DNA from 3 places in the Streptomyces sp. x-19 genome. Region 2 is predicted to be linked to each of the others. Evidence: riboswitches for the same ligand, from Rfam matches in the RefSeq annotation. Region 2 holds a riboswitch; each other region holds the start of a gene.

Region 1 (7,743 bases), on a different contig from region 2:
GTGACCGCCGGCACCTTCTTCGTGCGGATCGTGGTCTCCCCGTTCGCCCATCCGCTCTTCACGATCCTCACCGGGCTGGCCTTCGGGATAGCCGCTACCCGCTACCCGCGCCGCCGGGCCGCCCGCGCCGCGCTGGTCCTGCTCGGCCTGACCACGGCGGTCCTGCTGCACGGCGTGTGGAACGCCGCCTCCAGCCTCGGCGACGCCGGCTTCCTGACCGTCTACGGCGTGTGCATGGTGCCGGTGCTGCTGACCCTGACCTGGCTGGCGCTGTGGGCCCGCCGGCAGGAGTTGCTGTCCGTGCGCATCTACCTCGCCCCGTACACCGCCGCCGGGTGGCTCGCTCCGCCCGAGCCGACCGCGCTCGCCTCGCTGCGGACCCGCGCCCTGGCCCGCGACCTGGCCCGCCGGACCCACGGCCCGGCCGCCGCCCGCGCCGTCACCGCCTACACCACCCTGGCCACCGCCCTCTCCTTCCACCGCCGCCGCGCCCACCTGGCGGGCCCGTCCCCGGACTTCGCCGCGCGGGAGCGCGAACTGCTGGAGCTGCTGTGGCAGTACCGGACGTGGGCGGGGCCGGCGCTGCTCCAGGCGTGGGCGTGCGGCACCGGCGCACCCGGCCAGCGCGCCGGTGACCAGCGCTGATCGCCACGCCTGACGGTGCTTCCGGGCACCGCGCCGGCCGCGCGTAGGCTCGTGGGAGTTGTCCGTGAAAGGGAGGATTCTGCGATGGCTGGGATACCGACGAGTGTGGTGGCGGCCACCGGTCTGGTGGGCGGTTACGGCGTGGCCCGGTGGACCAAGAAGCGGCCGTTGGGCGGGGTGGCGCTGGCGGCGGCCGGTGCGGTGGCCGCCCGCGGCTGGCAGCAGAAGGCCGGCACGAAGGCGGCCGCGGCGCTGAGCGGCGCCTACGTGGCGGCGTTCGCGGGGTCGCACCCGCTGGCCAAGAAGATCGGGGCGTGGCCTTCGGTCTTCGCGGTGGCGGGCGGCGTCGCGCTGGCCTCGTGGGCGGTGGCGGACCGGCGCGGCTGACGGCCGGCCACGCCTGGTCGGCACGGCTGCGCCGGGTGCGGCGGACGGTGCGGGGCGCGGCTGGGTGCGCCCCGCACCGTGCGGTGTGCGGCGCCGTACCGGCCCGCCGCACCGCATCCGCCTCGCGTCAGGCCGACGCCTCCGTGAGGAGGGCCAGTTCGACGTCGGTGAGGCTGAGCTCGGTGACGGCCAGCAGGGCCGGGAGCTGCGCCAGGGTGCGGGCGCTGGCGATGGGCGCCGCCACGGTGGGCTGGGCGGCGAGCCAGGCGAGGGCGACGGTGGACGGCTCGGCGTCGTGGGCCGCGGCGACGGTGTCGAGGGCCTGCAGGACGCGGCGGCCGCGGTCGGTCTCCAGGTATTCGGCGGCCTTGCCGGCGCGGGCGCTGTCGACGCTGCTGCCGGGGCGGTACTTGCCGGTCAGGAAGCCGGAGGCGAGCGCGTAGTACGGGACGGCGGCCACGCCGTTGCGGGCGGCGACGTCGGCGAGTTCGCCCTCGTAGGTGTCGCGGGAGACCAGGTTGTAGTGCGGCTGGAGGGCCACGTAGCGGGCCACGCCCTCGCGGGCGGAGAAGTCCAGCGACTCCTGCAGGCGCCGCGCGGAGATGTTGGACGCGGCGATCTCCCGGACCTTGCCCGCGCGCACGAGGTCGTCGAGGGCGGTCAGGAACTCGCCCACCTCGACCGATTCGTCGTCGTAGTGGGTGTAGTAGAGGTCGATGTGGTCCGTGCGCAGCCGGGTCAGGGACAGGTCGACGGCGGTCTTGATGGTGGCGGCGGACAGGCCCTTGAGGTCGGGGTGGACACCGACCTTGGTGGCGATCACGACGTCGTCGCGGTTGCCGCGGGCGGCCAGCCAGTTGCCGAGGACGGTTTCGGACTCGCCGCCCTTGTTGCCCGGCACCCAGGCGGAGTAGACGTCGGCGGTGTCGATGAAGTTGCCGCCGCCGGCGACGTAGGCGTCGAGCACGGCGAAGGACTCGGCCTCGTCGGCGGTCCAGCCGAAGACGTTGCCTCCGAGGCAGAGCGGGGAGACGGACAGCGAACCGAGCGACTTGGGCGTGGGGGCGGAGCTCTGGGCGTGTGTCACGGTCATGCTCCGTGCCAACGCCCGGGTACGCGGAGTTGTTCCCTCCGCACCCGCCCGACCGCGGGGAGTCGTTCCCCCGCGGCCGGGCGGCCGGCTCCGGCTCCGTGCGCCCGTCAGACCGTGACCCCGCGGTCGCGCAACCAGGGCAGCGGGTCCGTCGGGGCGCCGGCGTCCGGGCGGACCTCCAGGTGGAGGTGGGGCGTGGTGGCGTTCCCGGTGGCGCCGACCCGGCCGATGACGTCGCCCGCGTGCACCCGCCCCGTCGTCTTGACCATCGAGGACAGGTGGCAGAACCAGAGCTGCGTGCCGTCGTCGAGGGTGAGGACGATGCGGTAGCCGTAGCCGCCGGCCCAGCCCGCCTGGGTGAGGGTGCCGTCGTGCACCGCCCTGACCAGCGTGCCGGTCGGGGCCGCGAAGTCCTGTCCGGTGTGGTCCGCGGCCCAACGGTCGCCGGCCTGCCCGAAGCCGGTGGTGAGGGTGTACGAGGAGACCGGGGCGACGGCGGTCCCCGCCCCGTCGGCGGGCCGGTCGTCCGACGCCGCCGGGCGGGCCCGCGACGCGGGCGCAGCCGGCTCGGCCGCCGCCTCGGGTGCCGTTCCGGATGCCGCGTCGGGCGCTGCTTCGTCCGCCGGGCCGGCGTCCGGTCCGGCGTCCGCATCGCTGCCGGTCTCGGCCTCCGCGGCCCCCGGTCGGCCGTCGGCCTGCTGGAGGATGCGGTGGCGCAGCGCCTCGGCCGGCCCCGCGCCCGGTGCGCCGCCCGCGGTGGCGTCGTCGCCCTGCGGACGGGACGCGGCGGGGCCGACCGCGGGGGCGGAGGCCGTCGTTGCGGAGTCCGTGCCGGCGGGCGTCGCGACGGGCGCGGCACCGGCGTCGGCCGTGCGGGGGCCGGCGTCCTGGAGGGCCCCGGTGGCGTCGTCGACCACGCCACCGGGGTCCGGCACCGATATCGGCACCGGCGGCCGGTCCTCGGCCGCGGCCACCCCGCTCGCGCCGACCGCCGCGATCACGCCGACGCCCAGCACCGTGCCGCCGCGCGCCAGCCCGCCGCTGCGCTGCTTGGCCACCCGGTGCTTGCCGCGGACCGGGCGGGCCGATGCGTCGCCGGCGTCCGACTCGTCGGCCGGCGGCCATCCGTCGCCGGCGTCCGCACCGGCGGGGCCGGCCGACGGCTCGGCGCCGCCCGGCGCGCCCTGGGGCGAAGGCTCCGGCGTCAGCAGGTCGTGGGAGAACACCTCACCGGGGGACCGCTGCCCCGGAAACTGGCCGTACGGCGAGGGGTCTTGGGGCGCTCCAGCGGGAGCTCCGCCGTCGGTCGGGCCATCGACAGCGGCGAATGCGCTGACGTCGTCGGGGCCGCTCACGGCAGTGGGGGCGGGAACGCCGGCGGGGTCACCGACGGTCGTGGGAACGGTGAAGCCGGCGGGGCCGCCGAAGCCGACCGGGCCACCGAAGTCGGCGGGACCACCGAGGCCGTACGCGGACGGAGCATGGGGGGCGGGCCTGTTGGACGCCACGGGGGCGCACTCCTTTCCTTCCTTCTCGCCTACCGGGTTAGCTGACGGGTTCGGAGCAGGAAGGTCTCCTACCGGCACCCCCTGGCGAGAGGCGCCCGATTCACCCCAAGGTGGTGGTTCCCCGGTTCCCTCTACTCAATTCCCTGCAATTCCAGGCGGATCCGACAGGACCCCCGGAACCGGCCGATCCGGGCGACCCGACTCGGGTCGAGGACGGGGGTCGCGCCGTGCGGAAAGCTGGCTCGGGCGGGTGGCTCAAGGGTCGTTCTGGAGGTGCGGGAACAGCGCGTGCAGGATTCGGCGTCGGCGCGCGGTGCCGCCATTGGCGACGGCTGGGACGACCGCGCTCCGTTATCGGACAGTAATAGAGACGGTGCGGGAAATCCAAGCGTTCCCACGAATCCGCGGGGGTTCCGCAAGCCCCCCGAAGAAGCTCTGGCGTGGACTTTTGCCCCCAGTCTGACCGCAAACAGGGCGAGTTGGCGCGGCATCGCCAAACGATCTCGCGGCGATTGTGCACCAGTCGTTATGCGGAGGGACGCCCCGCAGTTACGGAACGTGAGGGCGGTAACGTCGCCTCATGGTCGTCAACGTCGCGAACACCGGAAGCACCGTCAACACCCCACGGGACGTGGCGGTTCGGTACCGGGAGTTCTCCTGGCACGAGGCGCGGGGCCGGTCCGACGCGCACGAGGAACTCTCCGCCCGGATCGGCCAGGACGACGAGATCTGCGAACTGCTGGCCCGTTCGCTGCCCTCGGGGAACAAGCAGCAGCCGAACCTGCTGCTCGCCGCGGTGCGCTACCTGGACGGCCCGCACGCCGAGTCGGGGCCGCGCGGCGAGGCGGCGTACGGGCGGTGGCGCGAGTGGACGGTCCGGCACTGGGACGAGGTCCGCGCGGTGATCATGCGGCGCGCGACCCAGACCAACGAGCCGGCCCGCTGCGCCGCGTTACTGCCGCTGCTGGCCCGTCTGCCGCAGCCGCTGGCCCTCCTGGAGGTCGGGACGTCGGCGGGGCTGTGCCTGCACCCCGACCGGTACCGCTACCGGTACGTCCCCGACGGACCTCCCAGCCCCCACGGGGAGCCGGTCGAGGCCGGCGCCCCGGACGGCCCGGTCGCCTTCACCTGCCGCACCAGTGGGGTCGCGCCCTGGGACGACGGCGCGACGGTGCCGCCCGGCGCGCGGCCCGAGGTCGTCTGGCGCGGTGGCATCGACCTGGAACCGCTCGACCCGGTCGGGTCGCCGGACGACCTGCGTTGGCTGCACGCCCTGGTGTGGCCCGGCGACGAGGCCCGGTCGGCACGGCTCACGGCGGCCGTCGAGGCGGTCCGGGCGTCGCCGCGGCCCACGGTGGTGCGCGGCGACCTGATCGACGAACTGCCGGCGCTGGCCGCCCGGGTACCGGCCGGGGCGACGCTCGTCGTCTTCCACAGCGCGGTGCTGCACTACCTCCCGCCGGCCCGGCGCGAGGAGTTCGCCGGGCTCGTCCGGTCGGTGCTGGCCGAACGGGACGGCCCGGGTCACTGGATCTCCCAGGAGCACCACGGCGTGCTGCCGTGGATCACCGCGCCGGAGCACCGGTCCCTCGGGCCGGGGGACCCGATGTCGCTGACCCTCGCCCTGGACGAGCGCCCGGTGGCCCTGACGGGGCCGCACGGCCAGAGCGTGCACTGGTTGCGTCCGCCGCTGCCGTAACCCGGCCACCCCGCCCGTTCACCGACGCCCCGCGCTACGCCTCCAGGGGCCGCTGGACCGCCAACAGGGCCATGTCGTCGGCGGGGCCCCCGCCGGTGTGCCGGGCGACGTCCTCGACCACCACGTCCAACAGGTCCCCGGGGCCGCTGAATTGGCTGCCGCGCAACCGGGCGCACGGGTCGTAGAACCGCCCGGCCCGGTCGCGGGCCTCGGTCACCCCGTCGGTGAACAGCAGCAGCAGCGCCCCGGCGGGGAAGAACGTCTCGTCCGCGCGGTCGGGCCACCCGGCCACGTCGCCCAGTCCCAGCGGCAGCGCCGCCGTGTGCGGGGGCAGCTCCCGTAGGCCGCCGTCCGGGGTGAGCAGCAGGGGGGACGGGTGGCCGCGGTTGAGGATGCGCAGCACGGACTGGTTCCCGGCGGGGACCTCCGCCAGGACGGCCGTGGTGAAGCCCTCGTCCTGGTCGAGGCCGGCGCGGCGCCCGCCCTCCCGTTCGATCGCCCGTTCCAGCCGGCTCGCCACCGCCTCCAAGGTGGCCTCCTGCTCCGCCGCCTCGCGGAAGGCCCCGACCACGACGACCGCGGCCTCGACGGCCTCCAGCCCCTTGCCCCGGACGTCGCCGACGATCATCCGCACGCCGTGCGGGGTGTCCTGGATGGCGTGCAGGTCACCGCCGATGCGGGCACCGGCCCGGGCACCCACGTAGCGGGCGGCGACCGCCAGGCCGGCGAGGGTGTCGGGGGGCGCCGGCAGCACGGCCCGTTGGGCGGCCTCGGAGACGTCGCGCACGGAGGCGAGCCGGGCGTCGCTGCGCCGGACGACCCGGTTGATGCCGAGCGCCATCAGGGCCACCACGACGACCGTGATCGCCTCGGTGGCGGACTGGTAGTAGTCCTCGGCCCCGTGGTACGTGGCGAGCAGGACCTCGGTGACGACGGCGGCCAGGGCGGTGCCGGCGGTGGCCCGCAGGGAGTACAGCGGGGCGGCGACCAAGGGGGCGGCGGAGAGGAACGGGGCCGCGGTGTACTGGGGCGGCGTCACGAGGTCGAAGAGCACGCCGCCGCCGATGAGGACGGCGGGGAGCCAGCGCGCCAACGGCCGCCCCCACGAGGACATCTGGTTGCGGCGCGCCCGCCGTTCCTCGTCGGCCGTGCGGTTCCCGCCGCCTCGCACCATCCGCACCGGCCTCTTCCCAGTCCGCCCGCCCGGTGGCGCCCGGTGCGGGTCACGGCACCGCCGTGCTCCGCCCGCACGCCCCGGTCCGACTCCGGATCCGTCCGCGCCCCGGTCCGCCCGGCCGCGCACCCGCCGGGTCCCAGCGCAGCGCCGTTGCCGGGTACGTGGCACGCGCCTGCCAGCCACGCGCCACGCCCGCCGGGTGCGTCCTGACCGCACGCGATCCCCGAGGCACTGCCGGTTCAAGGCTTGCCGGCACCGCGCCGCCCGGCGAGTCCTCCTGCGCCGAACGGGGTAGGAACGGGCCGGGGCCGACCCGCCCCCCAAGGGTCCTCCCCACCGGGTTCCGGCACCGCCCCGGGAGCACCCCGCACGCACAACGAGCGGCGCCCCGACCGTCGTACCGGTCGGGGCGCCACTCTCCGTCGGAGCACCGCATGCTCCACCTGGTGGGCCATCAGGGGCTCGAACCCTGAACCAATGGATTAAAAGTCCTGGTGGGACCGTGATGACCGGTCCCACCAGGACTCCAGCAGTCCTTTTTTCCCAGTCGGTGCAGGTGTGTCATGGTGGGCGATCCGGTGCGGATCGCACTGTGCCACGACGTCCGCTCACGCACCGCTCACGCATGGGGTGCTGACTCCGTGGCCTGGTGGGGCTGGATGCCGCAGCCGGAGAGGGGGGTGGGAGACCCAATGCGACCGGCGCAGGCCACGGAGGGAAATGCGACTCTCGCCGCCGATCGCCAGCGTGGTCGCTGCCTCCCGTAGATCTCGGTGGTCACTTGCCGGCCCCTGCGTCGATCTCGGCGATCAGGTCCTCGATGCGGGTCTTGATCTCGTCGCGGATCGGGCGGACGGCCTCGACGCCCTGGCCGGCCGGGTCCTCCAGGGCCCAGTCGAGGTACTTCTTGCCGGGGAAGATCGGGCAGGCGTCGCCGCAGCCCATGGTGATGACGTAGTCGGACGCCTGGACGGCCTCGGCCGTCAGGACCTTGGGCTGCTGGTCGGCGATGTCGATACCGACCTCCTCCATCGCCTCGACGGCGGCCGGGTTGACCTGGTCGGCGGGTAGCGAGCCGGCGGAGCGGACCTCGATGCGGTCGCCTGCGAGGTGGGCGAGGAATCCGGCGGCCATCTGCGAGCGGCCGGCGTTGTGGACGCAGACGAAGAGCACGGAGGCGAGCGGCGCGGAGGGCATGAGTTCTTCCTTCACGAAGCGGATGGTGCGGACGGGA
Region 2 (7,743 bases):
TGGCGGCCGTCTGCCTGTGGTACGACGTCGGCTCGCGCCACGAGGTCAAGGGCCGCACCGGCCTGGCTCACCTCTTCGAGCACCTGATGTTCCAGGGGTCCGCGCAGGTGAAGGGCAACGGCCACTTCGAGCTCGTCCAGGGCGCCGGCGGTTCGCTCAACGGCACCACGAGCTTCGAGCGCACCAACTACTTCGAGACCATGCCCGCCCACGAGCTGGAGCTCGCGCTCTGGCTGGAGGCGGACCGGATGGGCTCGCTGTTGGCCGCGCTCGACGAAGAGTCCCTGGAGAACCAGCGCGACGTCGTCAAGAACGAGCGCCGCCAGCGCTACGACAACGTCCCCTACGGCACGGCGTTCGAGAAGCTGACGGCGATGGCCTACCCGGACGGCCACCCGTACCACCACACCCCCATCGGGTCGATGGCCGACCTCGACGCCGCCTCCCTGGAGGACGCGCGGTCCTTCTTCCGTACCTACTACGCGCCCAACAACGCGGTCCTGTCCATCGTGGGCGACATCGACCCCGAGCAGACGCTGGCCTGGGTGGAGAAGTACTTCGGCTCGATCCCCTCGCACGACGGCAAGCAGCCGCCGCGCGACGGCAGCCTGCCCGAGACCATCGGCGAGCAGCTTCGCACCGTGGTGGCGGAGGAGGTCCCCTCCCGCGCCCTGATGGCCGCGTACCGTCTCCCGCATGACGGCACCCGTGAGGCCGACGCCGCCGACCTCGCCCTCACCATCCTGGGCGGCGGCGAGTCCTCCCGGCTCTACAACCGCCTGGTGCGGCGCGACCGCAGCGCCGTCGCCGCTGGCTTCGGCCTGCTCCGGCTGGCCGGCGCGCCCTCGCTCGGGTGGCTGGACGTCAAGGCGTCCGGTGGCGTGGAGGTGCCCGCCATCGAGGCGGCCGTCGACGAGGAGCTGGCCCGCTTCGCCGAAGAGGGGCCCACCCCGGAGGAGATGGAGCGCGCCCAGGCCCAGCTGGAGCGCGAGTGGTTGGACCGGCTCGCCACGGTCAGCGGCCGCGCCGACGAACTGTGCCGCTTCGCCGTCCTGTTCGGCGACCCGCAGCTCGCGCTGACCGCCGTCCAGCGCGTCCTGGAGATCTCCCCGCTGGAGGTGCAGGCGGTCGCCAAGGCCCGGCTGCGCCCCGACAACCGCGCCGCGCTCGTCTACGAGCCCACCGCGCAGACCGACGCCGCCGGCACCGAGGAAGAGGAGGCGGCCAAGTGACCGACGCCACCACCCCCGTGAGCACCATGGAGTTCCACCCGCAGCCGCGCAGTGGTGCCGCCAAGCCGTGGGCCTTCCCGGCTCCCGAGCGCAGCCAGCTGCCCAACGGGCTGACCCTCCTGACGAGCCACCGCCCCGGCCAGCAGGTCGTCGCCGTGGAGATCAACCTCGTCGCCCCGCTGGAGGCCGAGCCCGAGGGCCTCGACGGCGTCGCCACGATCATGTCCCGGGCCCTGTCCGAGGGCACCGACAAGCACACCGCCGAGGAGTTCGCCGCCGAGCTGGAGCGTTGCGGCGCCACCCTGGACGCGCACGCCGACCACCCCGGCGTACGGGTCTCCCTGGAGGTCCCGGCGTCCCGGTTGCCGCGCGCGCTGGGCCTGCTCGCCGACGCGCTGCGTGCCCCCGCCTTCCCGGACGGGGAGGTCGAGCGGCTGGTCGGCAACCGCCTCGACGAGATCCCGCACGAGCTCGCCAACCCCGCCCGGCGGGCCGCGATGGCGCTGTCCAAGGAGCTCTTCCCGGCCACCTCCCGGATGTCCCGGCCCCGTCAGGGCACCGAGGAGACCGTCGCCCGGATCGACGCGGCCGCCGTCCGCGCCTTCTACGACGCGCACATCCGCCCCGCCACCGGCACCGCCGTCATCGTCGGTGACTTCACCGGCGTCGACCTGGACGCCGCGCTGGCCGACACCCTGGGCGCTTGGACGGGTTCCACCGCCGAGCCGCAGAAGCCGTCCCCGGTCGTCGCGGACGACACCGGCCGCGTCGTGATCGTCGACCGCCCCGGTGCCGTCCAGACCCAACTGCTCATCGGCCGGATCGGCGCGGACCGGCACGACCGGGTGTGGCCCGCCCAGGTGCTCGGCACGTACTGCCTCGGCGGCACCCTCACCTCCCGTCTGGACCGGGTGCTGCGCGAGGAGAAGGGCTACACCTACGGCGTGCGCGCCTTCGGGCAGGTCCTGCGCTCCTCGGCGCCGTCCTCCCCGGAGGGCGCGTCCGGCGCCGCCATGCTCGCCATTAGCGGGTCGGTGGACACCGCCTCCACCGGGCCGGCGCTCCAGGATCTGTGGACGGTGCTGCGCACTCTCGCCGCCGAGGGGTTGACGGACGCCGAGCGCGACGTCGCCGTGCAGAACCTCGTCGGCGTCGCGCCGCTGAAGTACGAGACCTCTGCCGCCGTCGCCGGCACGCTGGCCGACCAGGTGGAGCAGCAGCTCCCCGACGACTACCAGGCGCAGCTGTACGTCCGGCTCGCGGAGACCGGCACGGTCGAGGCGACCGCCGCGGTCGTCAACGCCTTCCCGGTGGACCGGTTGGTGACGGTCCTGGTCGGTGACGCAGCGCAGATCGTCGAGCCGGTCAAGGCGCTGGGCATCGGAGAGGTGACGGTCGTCAGCGGCTGACCCCTCCTGTGACGGGGCGTCATCCAACGCCTCGTCAGTCCTCGACAAAGCGGCTCCCGTGGCGGTCACTTGCCACGGGGGCCGCTTCGTTCGTGCGCCCGTGGGACCACCGGTCCGGAACCTGCGGCTCCGGTCAGCCGCCGACGTGATGGGGCGATGGCGGCCGGTCGGTTGCGTCGGTTGCCCGATTCGCGTGTGGCGTGGCGCACAAAAATCCGGTTCTGTTTGCCGATTGAAAGTTGTCCCGATTAGCGTCGGTCCGGCTGTTCGTCACAAGTCCGCCACGACAGTGGCACCGGACAGCCATCGCCGAGTCCCCGTACGGCGCGAGCCAGGGGAGCCGGGGACCCAACCGTCCCTTGGGGTGAATCGGACCCCTCTCCGGAGGAGCCCGTAGGAGACCTTCCTGCTCCGAACCCGTCAGCTAACCCGGTAGGCGAGAGGGAAGGAAAGGACCAGCCAGTACATGGCGTTCACCCGTGCCACCGGGAAGCACCGCCGTGCGAGCCGCACCGCTCGCACCACCCGCAACCTCGCCGGCATAGCCACCCTCGCGGCCTCCGGTGTCGTCGCCTCCGTCGCGTCGCCCGCCCTGGCCGCGACGGACGAGTCGGCCCCGCATGACACCGGCCTCCAGCAGGCGGTCGTGATGGGCGATGAACTCGCCGGCCGGATCGAGGCGCAGGCCGACGCGCAGCAGGCGGCCGCCGAAGCCTCCGCGGCCCGCGCGAAGGCCGAGGCCGAGGCCGTCCGGCTGGCCGACGCGGCGAAGAAGAAGGCCGACGAGGCGAAGAAGAAGGCGGACGAGGAGCGCGCGGCCAAGGTGCGCGCCGCTCGCGAGGCCGAGCGCAAGCTCCTCAACACCTTCGTCGCCCCCGTCACCGGCTCCTACGTCTCCACCGGGTACAAGGCGTCCAGCGGACTGTGGTCCTCCGGTAGCCACACCGGCATCGACTTCCACGCCGCCTCTGGCACGTCGGTCCACGCCGTGGGCGCCGGCACCGTCGTCGAAGCCGGCTGGGGCGGCGCGTACGGCAACAACATCGTGATCCGGATGAACGACGGCACGTACACCCAATACGGTCACCTTTCGTCGATCGGGGTGACGGTCGGCCAGTCCGTCACCCGGGGCGAGCAGATCGCCCTCTCCGGCAACACCGGCAACACCACCGGCCCGCACCTCCACTTCGAGGCCCGGACCGGCCCCGACTACGGCTCGGACATCGACCCGATCGCCTACCTCCGCGCGCACGGCGTCAGCGTCTGATCCGACCGCGAACCTCTCCGCCGCAGTACCGTCCCCCGGAGCCCCGGCCCACCACCTGGTGAGCCGGGGCTCTGCTGTTGCCCCAGGGCGGGTGGCCCTCCCCCTGGCCGCGCGGGCGCTTCCACATAGCCATCGACCCGCCGCCCGAATGGCGTCCCGTCCGCCGTCCGAAAAGCGCCCATGAATTCTCGACCTCGCGAGAGGAAAAGCGCGCCGGTCGAATACAGTCGGGGAAAGCCGTCGAACGGCGGCGGTTTCCGGCGATTACGGTGGAGGCGCAGACGATGCGAGGTCACATTTCCGCGCATGCGGTGTGCACGGCAATCCGCGACGACATCGTCTCGGGAGCGCTCGTGCCGGGAAGCCGGCTGATCGAGGACGTTCTCGCCACGCGGTACGGCGTTTCCCGGGTCCCGGTGCGGGAAGCGCTGCGCACCCTCCAGTCCGAAGGATTCGTCACCACGCGCCTGCACGCGGGTGCCTGCGTCGCCGAACTCACCGAACGGGAGGCCGTCGACCTCCTCGACATCCGGGCCGCCCTGGAGCCGCTGGGCGCCGCCCGCGCGGCCGCCCGCCGCAGCGCCGCCCACCTCAAGGTGTTGCGCGGCCTGGTGCGACTCGGTCGTGAGCGGGTCCGGTACGGCCACCCCGCGGACCTGCACCAACTGGACGCCTGGTTCCACGAAACGCTCGCCCAGGCCGCCGGCAGCCCCAGCCTCGGCGCCCTGCTCATGCAGCTGCGGCGCAAGATCGACTGGATGTACGTCGTGGAGCCGCCCGCCCGCCCCTCCGCCTCCTGGGACGAGCACGGCGCCGTGCTGGACGCCGTGGTCCGTGGTGACGCGGAGCGGGCGCGCGCCCTTATGGCGGCGCACATCGAGCGGTCCCGGCCCGTGTACCGGCTGCGGCGCGCCGCTCCCGCTGTGAGCGAGGCGAAACGGCCCGTCAACACGGCACGCGCCCGCGCTTAACAATCACCCCGTATATAAAAGGGGAGTGGCAGGAATGTGCCGATGTCCTCGGGAATGGCCGGTGCGCGAGAGCGGGAAGTTCGGGAATGGAGAGGCGGCGCGAAAGGGGACGGACAAGTTCGAGCGCGGCCGCGCTGATTTCCGAATCTCGGTATCGGGAACGTGCCGGGCACTGTTCGCGGGCCGGTGAGTCATTTCCGTGCGCGAGGAGATGGCTCGCCCGGCCGGTTGATTCTTTACGCGGGGAATCGAACGAGGGTCGGGCCTCCGCCGCCGTGCAACAGAAAACGACCCCGCCGCAGCAGCCGGACGTCCCGGTTGCCGCGGTGGGGCCGCATCAGGAGAAGGGAAGGAGGGGCGGGTGGCCCCGGTGCTCCTCAGACGGTCTCGGGGAGCTCCTCGAGACCCTCCGCGACCAGCTTCGCCAGGCGGTCGAGCGCGGCCTCGGCGCCGTCCGCGTCGGAAGCCAGCACGATCTCCTCGCCGCCCTGGGCGCCCAGGCCCAGGACCGCGAGCATGGAGGCGGCGTTGACGGGGTTGCCGCCGGCCTTGGAGATCGTCATCGGGACGCCGGAGGCGGTGGCCGCTCGGACGAAGATCGACGCGGGGCGGGCGTGCAGGCCCTCGGCCCAACCGACATTGACGCGGCGCTCAGCCATGGTGTTGCCCTTCAAAGTCGTGACTGTTGTCTAGACCATTCTCGCACGCTGCCAGGAGTGGTCCCGCAGCCCTTCGTCCCGGTTCCCGACCGCCTTGCGGCCCTCTTTCCAGGCCCTCGGACCCGCTGCGGTGGGCCCGGGAAATCGAGCGTACGCACGTCGAGCCGGTTGTCGGTGCCCCGCCGTACGCTGTCCGCATGCAGACGCCGCCGGATCACGCGTACCCGTCCCACTGGGAAGCCGACGTGGTGCTGCGCGACGGCGGGACGGCGCGCATCCGGCCCATCACGCCGGCCGACGCCGAGCGGTTGGTCTCCTTCTACGAGCAGGTCTCGGACGAATCGAAGTACTACCGCTTCTTCGCGCCGTATCCGCGGCTGTCGGACCGGGACGTCCACCGGTTCACCCACCACGACTACGTCGACCGGGTCGGCCTGGCCGCCACCGTGGGCGGCGAGTTCATCGCCACCGTCCGCTACGACCGGATCGACGCCCGCGGGCTGCCCGCCAAGAGCCCGGAGGACGACCAGGCCGAGGTCGCCTTCCTGGTCCAGGACGCCCACCAGGGCCGCGGCGTCGCCTCCGCCCTCCTGGAACACATCGCCGCCGTCGCCCGGGAACGCGGCATCCGTAGGTTCGCCGCCGAGGTGCTGCCCGCCAACACCAAAATGATCAAGGTGTTCACGGACGCGGGCTACACCCAGAAGCGCACCTTCGAGGACGGCGTCGTCCGCCTCGAATTCGACCTCGAACCGACCGAGCAGTCCTTGGCCGTGATGCGCGGCCGCGAGCAGCGCGCCGAGGCACGCTCCGTCCAGCGGCTGCTCGCACCCGGCTCGATCGCCGTCGTCGGCACCGGACGCGCCCCCGGCGGCGTCGGCCGCACCGCCCTGCGCAACATCCTCGACGCCGGTTTCACCGGCCGGGTGCACGCCGTCAACCACGCCTTCCCCGAGGACCTGCGCCGTCTGGAGCCCGAGGGCGTCCCCGCCGCCCGCACGCTGCGCGACATCCGCGAGCCGGTCGACCTGGCGGTGATCGCCGTCCCCGCGGACGCCGTCCCCGACGTCGTCCGCGACTGCGGCGAACACGGCGTCCAAGGAGTACTGGTCCTCTCCTCCGGCTACGCCGAGGCCGGTACCGACGGCCGCGAGCGGCAGCGCGCGCTGCTCCAGCAGGCCCGCTCCTACGGCATGCGCCTCATCGGCCCCAACGCCTTCGGTCTGATCAACACCGCCCCCGACGTCCGGCTGAACGCCTCGTTCGCCCCCCAGATGCCCGGCTCCGGCCGGATCGGCCTGTTCACCCAGTCCGGCGCGATCGGCATCGCGCTGCTCAGCGGTCTCCACGAGCGCGGCCCCGGCGACGGCGGCATCGCCGGCATCTCCACCTTCGTCTCGACCGGCAACCGCGCCGACGTCTCCGGCAACGACCTCCTCCAGTTCTGGTACGACGACCCGCACACCGACGTCGCGATCCTCTACCTGGAGTCCATCGGCAACCCCCGGAAGTTCGCCCGGCTGGCCCGCCGCACCGCCGCCGTGAAACCCGTGGTGGTCGCCAAGGGGGCCCGACACCACGGCACCGCCCCCCTGGGCCACGCCGTCCCCACCGTCCGCGTCCCGGACAGCACCGTCGCCGCCCTGATGCGCCAGGCCGGCGTGATCCGCGTCGACACCGTCACCGAACTCATCGACGCCGGCCTGGTGCTGGCCGCCCAGCCACTGCCGGCCGGCCCGCGCATCGCCATCCTGGGCAACTCCGAATCGCTGGCCCTCCTGGCCTACGACGCCTGCCTCACCGAAGGACTGCGCCCCCAACGCCCCCGGGTGCTGCCGTCCGCCGCGACCCCCGAGGACTTCCGCGCCGCCCTGGCCGAAACGCTCGCCGGGGACACCTGCGACGCCGTCGTCGTCACCGCCATCCCCTGGATGGGGGAGGAGGGCACCACCGCCCACGGGGAGAGCGAGGGCACCGCACTCGCCGCCGCCCTGCGCGCCGCGGCCGCCACCAACGCGGGCAAGCCGGTCACCGTCGTCCACCTCGCGATGGACGACCTGGCCGCGACACTCGCCGCCCCACCCGCCCCACCCGCCCCCCACGACCCGCACGCGCCGGAGCCGACCGCCCTACCCCGGAGCGTCACCCCGGGGACCCCGGACCGGGCGCCGGCCCCCGAGGTCCCGGCCGACCCCCGCCCCGTCC
Region 3 (7,743 bases), on a different contig from region 2:
GAACTGGTCGCGGTGGTGCCGCCGGAGCACCCGTTGGCCCGGCGGGAGTGGACGACGCTGGCACGGGTCGCGCGGGAGACCTTCGTCGACTACGCGGAGGGCTCGGCGGCGCGGCGCCAGCGGGAGGAGGCGTTCCGGGCGGCGGGGCTGACGACGCAGGTGGCGTTCGAGGTGACCACGGTCGAGTTCCTGGCGGAGCTGGTCCGGGCCGGGCTCGGCATCGGCATGGTGCCGGAGGTGTCCGCGCGGAAGCTGACCGGGCTGCACCTCGTGCGGGTGCGGCCGGCGCCGGTGCGGACCGAGCGGGTGGTGTGGAGCGGGTTGGGGCCGTCGCCGGCCGCGGCGGCGTTCCTGGCGGGGCTGGGCGTCCAGACGGGGTGACCTGCTGTGTTGCGTGGGGCGGGTGCGGCACCGGTTACGGTCGAGAGGTGCAGCAGACGTCCGACGCCCGCCAGGAGAACCGGTCCGACTCCCACCCGGAGGCCCGGCCCGAAGCCCGTCCGGCGGGTGATCCGCCCACCGGCTGTCCGGTCGCCGCGTCCCCGGCCGCCGCCGGCCCGACCCCCGCCCTCTTCTCCTGGGAGTTCGCCGCCGATCCCTATCCGGCGTACGCCTGGCTGCGCGAGCACGCGCCGGTGCACCGGACCCGGCTGCCCAGCGGCGTCGAGGCGTGGCTGGTCACGCGTTACCCGGACGCCCGGCAGGCGCTGGCCGACGCCCGGCTGTCGAAGAACCCGGTGCACCACTCCGAGGCCGCGCACGGAAAGGGCAAGACCGGCATTCCGGGCGAACGCGGCGCCAACCTGATGACGCACCTGCTGAACATCGACCCGCCGGACCACACCCGGCTGCGCCGCCTGGTCTCCAAGGCGTTCACCCCGCGCCGGGTCGCCGCGTTCGCGCCGCGCATACAGGAGCTGACCGACCGGCTGATCGACGCCATGATCGAAAAGCAGCACGGCGCACAGCGGGGGAGCGCGGACCTGATCCACGAGTTCGCGTTCCCGCTGCCGATCTACGCGATCTGCGACCTGCTCGGCGTCCCGCCCGAGGACCAGGACGACTTCCGGGACTGGGCCGGCATGATGATCCGGCACGGCGGTGGGCCGCGCGGCGGCGTCGCCCGGTCGGTGAAGAAGATGCGGGCGTACCTGGCCGAGCTGATCCACCGCAAGCGGGCCGACCTCGGCGACGACCTGATCTCCGGGCTGATCCGGGCCTCCGACCACGGCGAGCACCTCACGGAGAACGAGGCCGCGGCGATGGCCTTCATCCTGCTCTTCGCCGGCTTCGAGACCACCGTCAACCTCATCGGCAACGGCGCCTACACCCTGCTCCGCCACCCCGCCCAGCGCGAACTGCTCCAGAAGTCGCTCGCGGTCGGCGACACCGAACTGCTCGGCACCGCCGTCGAGGAACTGCTCCGCTACGACGGACCCGTGGAGCTGGCCACCTGGCGGTACGCGACCCGCGCGCTGACGCTCGGCGGGCAGCGGATCGCCGAGGGGGACCCGGTGCTGGTGGTGCTGGCCGCCGCCGACCGGGATCCGGCGCGGTTCGACGAGCCGGACGTGCTCGACCTCACCCGGCGTGACAACCCACACCTGGGCTACGGGCACGGCATCCACTACTGCCTCGGTGCCCCGCTGGCCCGGCTGGAAGGGCAGACCGCGTTGGCGACCCTGCTGACCCGCCTGCCGGACTTCCGACTTGCGGTGGAACCGGATGATTTGCGCTGGCGTGGCGGGCTCATCATGCGCGGACTGCGCACCCTGCCGGTGGAGTTCACGCCCGAGCCGTCCTGACCGGGCGCCATCCCGTAATTGACACTTCGTCAGCTGCGTAACCATTGCGTGATCTCCGCTACACCGGCTTGTGACTGCCCGTGACCCCGGTTACCTTTCCACCGACGATCGGGGCCGGCCCCGGGATGCCGCCCGGTGTCCCCGCCGACACCGGTCCGACAACTCAACCGCCGCGCGAAAGGCAACCGCATGCGTTCCGGGAACGGCCGACACCGTCGCCCCAGACAAGCACCGGCCATCTTTGTCACGGCAGGAGTGACCGGCGCGGGCCTGGCCCTCCCGCTGTTCACCGCGGGCGGCGCCCACGCGGCCGACGCGTCCACCTGGGACCGCGTCGCGCAGTGCGAGAGCGGCGGGGTGTGGAGCTCCGCCACCGGCAACGGCTTCTACGGCGGCCTCCAGCTCACCCAGGAGATGTGGGACGACTACGGCGGCTCCGCCTACGCCTCCCGCCCCGACCTCGCCAGCCGCGCCCAGCAGATAGCCGTGGCCGAGGCGATCCTCGACGACCGGGGCCCGGACGCCTTCCCCAGCTGCGCGGTGAAGGCCGGGCTGACCAAGGGGGGCCGCAAGCCCGCCGTCGACCCCGGCGCCACCACCCGGCCCGCGCCCCGCCCGACCCACGGCCACACCGGCACCGGCGACCCCTCCGACGCGGCCGGGGACCAGGGCGAGGCAGGTCCGGGCAGCAAGACCCCCGCACCGTCCGACGGTGACTCCGCCGGTTCCGGCACCGGCACCGACGCGGGTGCCGACGCCGGCACCGACGCCCCGGACGCGCCCCCGGCGACCCCGGACCCGACGGACTCCCCGTCCGCCACCCCCGCCCCGTCCGACTCCGCGACGCCGGGCGACTCCCCGTCGGGCACGCCGTCCGACCCGGCGGACCCCAGCACCCCCACGTCCCCGTCCGGCTCCACCGGCTCCACCGGCCCCGACCGGCCCGCCGAGCCCGGCACGCCGCCCGCCGCCGGCAAGCACCGCGGCACGCCGGACGACGGCGCGGCCCCCGCGGAGGACCGGGACGGCGGCAGCGGCCGGCACGCCTCGCGCGGCGGGGAGACGCCCCGCACGCCCCCGGCGGAGACCGGCAGCTACCGCGTGCGCGTCGGTGACAACCTGTCAGCCATCGCGGACCGCCATGACCTGCCGGGCGGCTGGCCCGCGCTCTACCACCGCAACCAGGGCGTCATCGGCGCCGACGCGGACCTCATCCACCCCGGCCAGTTGCTCGATCTCGGCCGGACAGAGGGGTAGTTACCGGCAGTTCGTCGTTTTTCGCGGCGTTCCGTAAAAGTGAGATATGGCTCTCGTTGCGGGGGGCGGACCCCGGTTCGCCCCCCGTTCTCATACCGGTGCCGACCTGCGGAAATGACCACCGCGATGATCAAAAACGGTCAACTTGGTTCAGAAGATGGGGTTTGAACACCAACGGGATTACTGATTACGGTCAGGACCGCTCGCCAAAGCGGGCCCTTCGATCGCACGCCGAGTCCTGCCGGCGGTCGGAGTCGACGACGCGCAAGCGCCGAAGGCAGGAGCGGGGGACCCAAGGTAAGTGCCGGCCCCGCCCGTGAAGACGGGTCAGCCGGCTTGGGGTGAAGTCGCGTGTCCAGTACACGCGGCCGGGCAGCTCACACGGCCCGAACCCGACAGCTCACCTCGTAGGCGTCGGTGAGAAAACGAACGCACGATGCTGATCAACAAGGGCAAGCACCGCCGCAGCTCCAAGGCCGTCCGCGTCGCCACCCTGGCCGGTGTCGCCGGCGCCGCCGTCGCCGTCCCGCTGATGGGTGCCACCTCCGCTTCCGCCGCCTCCGTCGCGACCTGGGACAAGGTCGCCCAGTGCGAGTCCGGCGGCAACTGGTCGATCAACACCGGTAACGGCTACTACGGTGGCCTGCAGTTCTCGAACTCCAGCTGGGCCGCCGCCGGTGGCACCCAGTACGCGGCCCGCGCCGACCTGGCCACCAAGTCCCAGCAGATCGCCGCCGCCGAGAAGCTCCTCGCCATCCAGGGCCCGGGTGCCTGGTCCTGCGCCGGCGCCGGCAACCTGACCTCCGGTGGCCCGGCCGCCAACGTCGACCCGTCCGGCGGCGCCACCGTCAAGAAGAGCCAGGGCGCCTCCGAGGCCCGCAAGCAGACCGAGGGCACCACCAAGAAGTCCGCCCCGGTCCGCGAGAAGGCCGAGAAGGCCCAGCCGGCCCCGCAGCAGTCGCAGCGCTCCGGCGACACCTACACCGTCAAGGCCGGCGACACCCTCGCCAAGATCGCCAAGGCGCACGGCACCCACTGGAAGGCGCTCTACGCCGCCAACAAGTCCGTCGTCGGCGGCAACCCCAACCTCATCTTCCCGGGCCAGAAGCTCAGCATCTGAGCCGTCCCGGTTGCCCGAGAGAGCTGCCCCGCCGCGGCGCGTACCCCCGAGCGCGCCACGGCGGGGCTTCTCCGTTCCCGGGCCCCGGAAACCCGCCGTGGTCCGGCCGCCCCGCCCGGATTGACCGCGGCGCCCGTCCTGACGTGCACCGATCGCCGGGCCTCGCCGACGGCCCGGCGCGACGTTCCCCGCTCAGCGAACATTGCCCGTAAACCTCCCGTGAACTGGGCTTTTAGCCTGCTTGTTGGGGTTTTTCGTCCCACGGAGCGGGCCACAGGCGAGCGGATCCGTCCGGGGCCGTTAGGCTCATGCCGAGAACTCCAGACACCCACGAAGGAGACAACGTGCCGTCCATCGACGTCGTCGTAGCCCGCGAAATTCTCGACTCGCGAGGTAATCCCACGGTCGAGGTCGAGGTCGGCCTCGACGACGGCAGCACCGGCCGTGCCGCTGTGCCGTCCGGCGCCTCCACCGGCGCCTTCGAGGCCGTCGAGCTCCGGGACGGCGACCCCAACCGCTACCTCGGCAAGGGCGTGGAGAAGGCCGTCCTCGCCGTCATCGAGCAGATCGGCCCGGAGCTCGTCGGCTACGACGCGACCGAGCAGCGGCTGATCGACCAGGCGATGCTCGACCTGGACGCCACCGACAACAAGGGCTCGCTGGGCGCCAACGCCATCCTCGGCGTCTCCCTCGCCGTCGCGCACGCCGCCTCCGAGGCCAGCGACCTGCCGCTGTTCCGCTACCTCGGTGGCCCGAACGCGCACGTGCTGCCCGTCCCGATGATGAACATCCTGAACGGCGGCTCGCACGCCGACTCCAACGTGGACATCCAGGAGTTCATGATCGCGCCGATCGGCGCGGAGTCCTTCTCCGAGGCGCTGCGCTGGGGCGCCGAGGTCTACCACACCCTCAAGAAGGTGCTGAAGGCCAAGGGCCTGGCCACCGGCCTCGGCGACGAGGGCGGCTTCGCCCCCAACCTCGGCTCCAACCGCGAGGCCCTGGACCTGATCCTCGAAGCCATCAAGGAAGCCGGCTACGCCCCCGGCCAGGACATCGCGCTCGCGATGGACGCCGCCGCCTCCGAGTTCTACAAGGACGGCAAGTACCAGTTCGAGGGCAAGGAGCGCTCGGCCGCCGAGATGACCGAGTACTACGAGGAGCTCGTGGCGGCCTACCCGCTGGTCTCCATCGAGGACCCGCTCTTCGAGGACGACTGGGCCGGCTGGAAGGTCATCAACGACAAGCTCGGCTCCAAGGTGCAGCTCGTCGGCGACGACCTCTTCGTCACCAACCCCGAGCGCCTGGCCCGCGGCATCGAGGAGGGCTCCGCCAACGCCCTCCTGGTCAAGGTCAACCAGATCGGTTCGCTGACCGAGGCCCTGGACGCCGTCGAGCTGGCCCAGCGCAACGGCCTCAAGTGCATGATGTCGCACCGCTCCGGCGAGACCGAGGACGTCACCATCGCCGACCTCGCCGTCGCCACCAACTGCGGCCAGATCAAGACCGGCGCCCCGGCCCGCTCCGAGCGCGTCGCCAAGTACAACCAGCTGCTGCGCATCGAGGAGATCCTCGACGACGCCGCGGTGTACGCGGGCCGTTCCGCCTTCCCGCGCTTCAAGGGCTGACCACGCCCTGACGCCGTCGGCGCCCCGCGCCCGCACGGCAAGCAGCACCGCACCGTCCGGCCGCGCCCCCGCGGGTCCGCCCCAGGACCCGACGAGGGGCACGGCCGGGGCGAAGCACACCGTCCCCGGCACCGGTCCCGTACCGTTGCCGGGGACGTACGTCATGACGACCGCCGTGACGACGTCGGGACGGACGGAAGCTGAAGGGGAGGCGAGGCGACGTGCCCGCGGACCGGTTCTCCACCGCGACCCGGCTCAAGGCGCTCGGCGAACAGGCCGCCGCCCGTGTCCACCGCGCCAAGCGGCGCCCCCGCCGCAACCGCCTCACCGGCCGCGCCGCCCTGTTGGCGCTGGTGATGTGTTCGCTGGTGGTCGCCCTCGCCTACCCCATGCGGCAGTACATCTCCCAGCGCTCGGACATCGCCGACCAGCGCCGCAAGGCCCAGGACGCCGCCGCCGCGCTCGACCGGCTGCGCGACGAGAAGGCCCGCTGGCAGGACCCGGCGTACGTCCGGCAGCAGGCCCGCCGCCACCTCCACTACGTCATGCCGGGCGAGACCGGATACGTCGTCCAGGACGGCTCCGGCGTCCGCGCCGCCCCCAAGGAGGCCAAGGCGGCCCAGCGCCCCTGGTACGACAAGCTCTGGAGCGATGTCGACGCCGCCGACACCGCTGACGCCGCGGGACCCGCCGCCACGATCGGGCGGTAGCCCCCGACGGCCACGACCGGCGAGACTGTACGCGCGGGCCCGCACGCGGTCGCGCGGGACGCCACCGGTCTCCCGCCGCCGCCCGGCCCCGCCGCCACCCACCTCCGGCCCTGACCGAAAGCGCACATGGACACCCCCCCGCCCCAGACCGAGCCCACCGAGCCCACCGCCGCGGACATCGCCGCCTTCAAGGACCAGCTCGGCCGCCCGCCGCGCGGCCTGCGCACCATCGCGCACCGCTGCCCGTGCGGGCAGCCGGACGTCGTGGAGACCGCACCGCGCCTGGAGGACGGCACCCCCTTCCCCACGCTCTACTACCTCACCTGCCCGCGGGCCGCGTCCGCGATCGGCACGTTGGAGGCCAACGGCGTGATGAAGGAGATGACCGAGCGACTGGCGAACGACCCCGAACTGGCCGCCGCCTACCGCGCGGCCCACGAGGACTACATCCGTCGGCGGGACGCCATCGAGGTGCTCCAGGGCTTCCCGAGCGCGGGCGGGATGCCCGACCGGGTCAAGTGCCTGCACGTGCTCGTCGGCCACTCGCTGGCCGCCGGGCCGGGCGTCAACCCGCTCGGTGACGAGGCCCTGGCGATGCTCCCCGAGTGGTGGCGCAAGGGCCCCTGCGTGACGCCCTGCGCGGAGCCCGCCCCGGGCCCCGCGCACACCTCCGAAACCCGGCCGGACGCCGCCGACGGCGACCGCCGTCCCGAAGGAGACGCCAAGTGAAGCGGGTCGCCGCCATCGACTGCGGTACCAACTCCATCCGCCTGCTGGTCGCCGACCTCGACCCGGAGACCGGTGAGCTGAAGGACCTGGACCGCCGGATGGAGATCGTCCGGCTGGGCCAGGGCGTGGACCGCACGGGGCGGCTGGCGCCCGAGGCGCTGGAGCGCACCTTCGCGGCCTGCCGGAAGTACGCCGCGGTGATCAAGGACCTGGGCGCGGAGCGGCTGCGGTTCGTGGCGACCTCCGCGTCCCGGGACGCGGAGAACCGCGACGAGTTCGTCCGCGGGGTGGTGGACATCCTCGGCGTCGAGCCCGAGGTGATCAGCGGGGACCAGGAGGCGGAGTTCTCCTTCGTCGGCGCCACCAAGGAGCTGACCGGCCACCCGCACATCGAACTCCCCTACCTCGTGGTGGACATCGGCGGCGGCTCGACGGAGTTCGTGCTCGGCGACCGTACGGTCCGGGCGGCGCGCTCGGTCGACGTCGGCTGCGTCCGG

The links. Region 2 has a riboswitch for cyclic di-AMP ahead of ACLJT4_RS37845 (M23 family metallopeptidase). Riboswitches for the same ligand answer to the same signal wherever they lie in the genome.
Region 1: another riboswitch for cyclic di-AMP. It lies ahead of ACLJT4_RS40225 (peptidoglycan DD-metalloendopeptidase family protein); the one in region 2 lies ahead of ACLJT4_RS37845 (M23 family metallopeptidase).
Region 3: another riboswitch for cyclic di-AMP. It lies ahead of ACLJT4_RS37520 (transglycosylase family protein); the one in region 2 lies ahead of ACLJT4_RS37845 (M23 family metallopeptidase).

Annotation. Positions count from the first base shown of each region.
Region 1 covers NZ_JAJPWK010000042.1:16,873-24,615, forward strand. Annotated here, with positions in the region: gene ACLJT4_RS40210 (PrsW family intramembrane metalloprotease) at 1-645, shown strand, start outside; gene ACLJT4_RS40215 (hypothetical protein) at 730-1,032, shown strand; gene ACLJT4_RS40220 (aldo/keto reductase) at 1,160-2,125, opposite strand; gene ACLJT4_RS40225 (peptidoglycan DD-metalloendopeptidase family protein) at 2,233-3,633, opposite strand; cyclic di-AMP (ydaO/yuaA leader) riboswitch at 3,645-3,801, opposite strand; gene ACLJT4_RS40230 (DUF2332 domain-containing protein) at 4,214-5,332, shown strand; gene ACLJT4_RS40235 (PP2C family protein-serine/threonine phosphatase) at 5,367-6,506, opposite strand; gene ACLJT4_RS40240 (arsenate reductase ArsC) at 7,287-7,706, opposite strand.
Region 2 covers NZ_JAJPWK010000032.1:22,022-29,764, forward strand. Annotated here, with positions in the region: gene ACLJT4_RS37835 (M16 family metallopeptidase) at 1-1,232, shown strand, start outside; gene ACLJT4_RS37840 (M16 family metallopeptidase) at 1,259-2,641, shown strand; cyclic di-AMP (ydaO/yuaA leader) riboswitch at 2,939-3,095, shown strand; gene ACLJT4_RS37845 (M23 family metallopeptidase) at 3,108-3,908, shown strand; gene ACLJT4_RS37850 (GntR family transcriptional regulator) at 4,193-4,879, shown strand; gene ACLJT4_RS37855 (HPr family phosphocarrier protein) at 5,257-5,538, opposite strand; gene ACLJT4_RS37860 (GNAT family N-acetyltransferase) at 5,736-7,743, shown strand, end outside.
Region 3 covers NZ_JAJPWK010000031.1:17,429-25,171, forward strand. Annotated here, with positions in the region: gene ACLJT4_RS37505 (LysR family transcriptional regulator) at 1-381, shown strand, start outside; gene ACLJT4_RS37510 (cytochrome P450 family protein) at 429-1,805, shown strand; gene ACLJT4_RS37515 (transglycosylase family protein) at 2,061-3,062, shown strand; cyclic di-AMP (ydaO/yuaA leader) riboswitch at 3,322-3,491, shown strand; gene ACLJT4_RS37520 (transglycosylase family protein) at 3,499-4,182, shown strand; gene eno (phosphopyruvate hydratase) at 4,491-5,807, shown strand; gene ACLJT4_RS37530 (FtsB family cell division protein) at 6,029-6,517, shown strand; gene ACLJT4_RS37535 (DUF501 domain-containing protein) at 6,644-7,246, shown strand; gene ACLJT4_RS37540 (exopolyphosphatase) at 7,243-7,743, shown strand, end outside.